Oharaeibacter diazotrophicus: one gene and its partner. The protein of the gene in region 2 interacts with the protein of the main gene of each other region in a pairwise test. Links are inferred from orthologs where the notes say so. Each region holds a gene or a part of one and is shown on either strand. Other genes may lie near its edges.

Region 1 (2,804 bases), 1.1 Mb from region 2 along the record:
TGCCGGTCGACGTCCGGGCGCTCGGCTGCGACTTCTACGTCTTCACCGGCCACAAGGTCTACGGCCCCACCGGCATCGGCGTGTTGTGGGCGCGGCGCGAACTGCTCGAGGCGATGCCGCCGTGGCAGGGCGGCGGCGAGATGATCCTCGAGGTCACCGAGGACTTCGTGACCTACAACGAGCCGCCGCACCGCTTCGAGGCGGGCACGCCGCCGATCGTGCAGGCGATCGGGCTCGGCGCGGCGCTCGCCTACATGGAGAGCCTCGGCCGCGAGGCCATCCTCGCCCACGAGGAGGACCTGCGCGACTACGCCATGGCCCGGCTTTCGGAGATGAACTCCATCCGCATCTTCGGCACCACGCGGGAGAAGGGCGCCATCGTCGCCTTCGAGATGAAGGGCGCGCACGCTCACGATGTCGCGACCATCATCGACCGCTCTGGCGTCGCGGTGCGCGCGGGCACACATTGTGCGATGCCGTTGCTGTCGCGCTTCGGCGTGACGTCCACCTGCCGCGCGTCCTTCGCGCTCTACAACACGAGGGCCGAGGTCGACGCGCTGGTGGCGGCGCTGCGCAAGGCCGAGACCATGTTCCGATGAGGTCCGACATGAACGAGCAGGCGACGACGGCGGAGACGACGCCGAACGCCGCGGCGGTGGCCGGATCGGCCATCCCCGCGGACGAACTGGCCCGCGTCACCGACGACATCATCCAGGCCCTGAAGACGGTCTACGACCCGGAGATCCCGGCCGACATCTACGAACTCGGCCTCGTCTACAAGATCGACATCGACGACGACCGCTTCGTCTCGATCGACATGACGCTGACCGCCCCTGGCTGCCCGGTCGCCGGCGAGATGCCGGGCTGGGTCGAGAACGCCGTCGGCGCCGTCGCCGGCATCACCGGCGTCAAGGTCTCGATGGTGTTCGATCCGCCGTGGACGCCGGACCGGATGAGCGAAGAAGCGCAGGTGGCGTTGAATTGGTATTGATGTGACGGCAGTCGGCAGTCGGGCTTCGGCAGTCGGTTGCCCCAGCGGACGGCGCGGCTGCAACCGCGTCCGACTGCCGAAGCCCGAAGCCCGACTGCCGCACCCTCCAGGAGTTCCCCACATGGCCATTGCCAGACGCAAGCTCACCGTGATGTCCGTCACCGAGGCGGCGGCGGAGCGGGTGCGCGAGATCATCGAGAACGCCGACGAACCCGTGGCGGGCGTCCGGGTCGGCGTCAAGAACGGCGGCTGCGCCGGGATGAGCTACACCATGGACCTCGCCCGCGAGGCGCCTGCGGGCGACGAGCGGATCGACGAGCACGGCGTCACCGTGTTCGTGGAGCCCAAGGCCGTGCTGTTCCTGCTCGGCACCGAGATGGACTTCGAGCGCACCACGCTGAAGACCGGCTTCGTCTTCCGCAATCCGAACCAGGTGAGTGCCTGCGGCTGCGGCGAGAGCGTGTCGCTGAAGCCGGCGGACCCCGAGGCGATCGGGGCCTGATACCGAGCCCGCGAGTTCCGACCCGTGGTCGGAGCACTGCGGGCGAGAAGCGCCCGACCCGGCGCCGGCCGAAAGGCCGAGACCGGTATGAGACGGGCGGGGCGGCGCGAGCGGCGGGCGGGCGCGAAATGCACCCGCATCCGATGGCCCCGGCGCCGTCATGGAACTGTCACGTGCGGGGGAATCCGCATAAGGTCGCGGCATCATGTCCGCTGCCGTCCTCCTCGCCGTCATCGTCGCCGCCGCGCTCCACGCCACCTGGAACGCCATCCTCAAGGCGGCCGCCGACAAGTCGTTCGGCTCGGTGCTGGTGGCGGCGACGGCGTCGGTGATCGCGGCCGTGCTGCTGCCGTTCCTGCCGCAGCCGGCGCCGGAGAGCTGGCCGTTCATCGCCGCTTCCTGCCTCTGCCAGACCGCCTATTTCACGCTGCTCGCCTTCGCCTACCGCCTCGGCGACATGAGCCAGACCTACCCGCTGATGCGCGGCACCGCGCCGCTGATCGTGGCGCTGGCGTCGGGACCGCTGGTCGGCGAGGCGCTGGCGCTCGGCGAATGGATCGGCCTCGCCACCATTTCCGCCGGGGTGATCGGCCTGTCGCTGATCGGGCGGATGAACGCCTCCGGCCGCGCCACCGTGTTCGCGCTCCTCAACGCGCTCGTCATCGCCGCCTATACCCTGATCGACGGCCTCGGCGTGCGCCGGTCCGGCGCGCCGATCGCCTACACGCTGTGGGTCGTGTTGATCCCGGCCTTTCCCTTGGTGGCCTGGGCGCTCTGGCGCCGTGGCGGCGCCTTCGTCGGCTATGCCCGCCGCAACCTCGGCCTCGGCTTCGTCGGCGGCTTCTCGACCATGACGTCCTACGGGCTGGCGCTGTGGGCGATGACCCACGCGCCGGTGGCCGTGGTGGCGGCGCTGCGCGAGACGTCGATCATCTTCGCCACCGCCATCTCCGCCTTCGTGCTCAAGGAACGGATCGGCGCCGGCAAGCTCGCCGTCACCGCGGCGATCGCCATGGGTGCCATCGTGTTGAGATTGGCGTGAAACCTTTCGACGTTAAGGTAAAAGCAAGCGTGCGATAGATAAAATCCGAATTGTTTTGTATCGAACGCTACCGATCACCCCAGTCACGGGAAGCGTCATGCGTTCATACGATCTGGTGGCCGCCGCCGCGGTGCTCGCCGGCGGCATTTCCGCCGCCCATGCCGACGTCGCGATCCCGCAGACGGCCGACCCGCTGCTCGCCAACCTCGCCATTCCCGCCGACGCCCCGCAGAAGGGGATGTGGTCGAAGGTGTCGGACTGGCCGCTGA
Region 2 (2,730 bases):
CGGACCGACGCGGGGCGTCCGCTTCGCCGCCTTCCCGCGTCGTGGCCTCCGCCGCGGAAAGGGGCACTTCTGGATCGGGGCGGAACGGACGCCGTGTCCGTCCGCCACGACCCGAAAAACTGTGGCGCCCACCCGTGGTAATGGCACAAAGGGCCTTTCCGGACAAGAAACAGGCGGGTTCCGGCCCGGCTTCTTAACAGCCGCTTAACCCTCTTCGCAGAAGATGCGGGGTCCGTGGTCGGGCTCGCGAGCGCCGGCACCGAGGCCGTCGCCGAAACCGGCCGCGAACCCGCGGGTCGCACGACCCGTGCCGAGTTGGCACGGCCACGGCGGGACCGGCGGCGCCGGGTGGCCATCGGAACATCGGACAAATCCTTGACCATCCTGCATTTTTCGCGTCCGGACGGCCGCCGGCCGGATCGCTCGCGGTCGTGCCCGGATCGCGGTCGCCCCTGCAGACGAGGATTGCAGTTTCGGTTGATACGCAACCGGATTTCCGCAGGGTTAACCCGCATTAACCATGTTCGCAGAATGCTCGGTCCGACGCCGGCTTAAGGCGCCGGCAAGGGGCCCTCGGCAGGCTCGTCGGAACCCGCGCGGGCCGGATGGTCCGCCCCGTGCGGATTCGCCTTGGGATCCGTGACGATGCCGGGACTTGCCGTCGGAGAGGCCGAGCCGATCGACTTCGCCCACCTCGATCGCCAGACCTTCGGCGACGCCGGCCTCGCGCGCGAGGTGCTCGGCCTGTTCCTGACGCAGTCGGCGGCCCTGGTGGCGGCGATCGAGGATCCCGGCGCCGACCGTGCCGGGGCGGCCCACAAGCTGCTCGGCTCGGCGCGCGGCATCGGCGCGCCCGCGGTCGCCGCCGCGGCGGCCGAGGCGGAGCGGGCCTTCCTCGACGGATCGGTCGAGGCTGAGCGGGCCGTCGGCGCGGTCCGCCGGGCGGTCGAGACCGCGGCCGCGGCGATCCGGGAGCATCTTCGCGGCGGCGCGTCGGCTTGACGTCGGCGGCGGGGCCGCTATGACCGGAGCGACCCCGCGAGAAGTCCTGGGAACGCCGAGAAACCCATGCCCAAGATCACCTACGTCGCGCCGGACGGCGCCGAATACGCCGTCGACGCGCCCGTCGGCTCGACCGTGATGGAGAATGCCGTCAAGCACATGGTGCCCGGCATCGAGGCCGAGTGCGGCGGCGCCTGCTCCTGCGCCACCTGCCACGTCTACGTCGACGATGCCTGGACCGATCGCGTCGGCCCGCCGGAGCCGATGGAAGAGGACATGCTGGACTTCGCCTTCGACGTCCGGCCGACCTCCCGGCTGTCGTGCCAGATCAAGGTCAAGCCCGAGCTCGACGGTCTCGTCGTGCGCATTCCCGAGCGTCAGGCCTGAGCCCGTCGCGGCGGCCCGTCGTGACGGGTCGCCGCGAAGCCGCGCCCGTCAGGGCAGGGGCACGTAGATGTCGGTGAGGAGCGCCGCGGGCGGGGTGACCGCGGGCGCGTTCAGGTAGTCCTCGAACGAGGGCCGGTCGGCGGGTTCGAGGCCCGCGGCCGGCAGCGCCTCGCCGAAGATCCGCCGGTAGGTCCGGTGCAGGTCGGCGTAGGGGCCGACGTGGCGGAACACCGCGTAGCGGCCGCCGGCGATCACCACCTCCTCGGCCGGCGGGGTGACGACGACCGTGTCGTCTACCGCGAGGCAGGCGTGCGCGCGCAGGTCGGCGGCCGGCACGGTCTTCGGGTCGTCGTAGGGGATCGCGAGGACGCGCGGGCGCTCCCACGACAGGCCGGCGGCCGCGGCCCATGCGGCGAGCTGGCCGTATTTCGGGCCGATCTCCGTGTAGGGCCCCCGGTGGGGAACCGCGGCGCAACGGATCGGGGCGATGGTGCGGATGTCGAGTTCGGTCATGTCGTTCTGCTCCTGCCTGAAGGCGGATCCGGCCCTGAGCGCCCCCGGCGTGGCGCCGAAGCGACGGCGGAAGGCGCGGGTAAACGCCGCCTTCGAGCCGAAGCCGGCCCGCCGCGCCACCACCTCGATCGGCCGGTCGGTACGGGCGAGTTCGCCCGAGGCGCGATAGAGGCGCAGACGCTGCACGGTCTCGGCGACTGTCTCGCCGGCGAGCGCGGCGTAGATCCGCTGGAAGTGGAAGCGGGAGAAGCAGGCGACGTCGGCGAGACGGTCGAGCGAGAGGTCGCCGTCGAGGTTGGCGTCGATGTAGAGCGCCACCTTGGTCATGCGTCTCACGTATTCGGCCCGTGTCGTCCGTTTCGCCATGTCCGTCCGTCCTCCACGGCCGATCGAATGCCACGGCCGTCGTTGATCGGTCTTGCGGTCGTCGCCGGCCGGTGGCGCCGTCAGCGCGGGATTCATCTTTGTCGTGCAGGATGCCGCGTCGGGGCGATCATGGGGAGGGCGTCCGCCGTGCGGCTCAGGGCACTCGACGGTCTGCGCGGCACCTGTTCGGTGCTGATCGCGCTCGCCCATCTCGAGATGACCGGCTACGTCGGTTTCGGCGGCTGGCTGACGCGCGGCCACGTGCTGGTCGACGTGTTCTTCGTGCTGTCCGGTTTCGTGATCGCGCTGGTCTACGCCGACCGGCTCGGCGACGCCGCCGGCTCGGCCGCCTTCCTCGTCCGCCGGCTCGGGCGCGTCTGGCCGCTGCACGCGGCGGTGCTGACGCTGTTCGTGGGGGCCGAACTCGCCAAGATGGTCGCCGCCGCCGGCTTCGGCTACGTG

Evidence for each region. Proteins that work in one complex are often made in the same cells at the same time.
Region 1: the proteins of EDD54_RS07790 (region 2) and sufA interact in binary tests that used the Escherichia coli proteins (3 or more experiments, as listed by UniProt). The link is inferred for Oharaeibacter diazotrophicus from one-to-one orthologs.

Annotation. Positions count from the first base shown.
Region 1 is NZ_SNXY01000006.1:552,829-555,632, forward strand. Bases 6-2,802 are described here. They hold sufA (Fe-S cluster assembly scaffold SufA), read left to right. Parts: upstream 6-1,112; coding sequence 1,113-1,493; downstream 1,494-2,802. Other genes in these bases: EDD54_RS02775 (cysteine desulfurase), read left to right, coding at 6-599; EDD54_RS02780 (SUF system Fe-S cluster assembly protein), read left to right, coding at 596-991; EDD54_RS02790 (EamA family transporter), read left to right, coding at 1,699-2,535; EDD54_RS02795 (AbfB domain-containing protein), read left to right, coding at 2,633-2,802. Also shown: more of EDD54_RS02775, read left to right, coding at 1-5; more of EDD54_RS02795, read left to right, coding at 2,803-2,804. UniProt on the Escherichia coli protein: Is able to transfer iron-sulfur clusters to apo-ferredoxin. Multiple cycles of [2Fe2S] cluster formation and transfer are observed, suggesting that IscA acts catalytically.
Region 2 is NZ_SNXY01000006.1:1,652,535-1,655,264, reverse strand. Bases 6-2,728 are described here. They hold EDD54_RS07790 (2Fe-2S iron-sulfur cluster-binding protein), read left to right. Parts: upstream 6-1,068; coding sequence 1,069-1,389; downstream 1,390-2,728. Other genes in these bases: EDD54_RS07780 (acyltransferase family protein), read left to right, coding at 2,416-2,728; EDD54_RS07785 (AraC family transcriptional regulator), read right to left, coding at 1,438-2,268; EDD54_RS07795 (Hpt domain-containing protein), read left to right, coding at 646-1,002. Outside these bases: more of EDD54_RS07780, read left to right, coding at 2,729-2,730. UniProt on the Escherichia coli protein: Ferredoxin are iron-sulfur proteins that transfer electrons in a wide variety of metabolic reactions. Although the function of this ferredoxin is unknown it is probable that it has a role as a cellular electron transfer protein.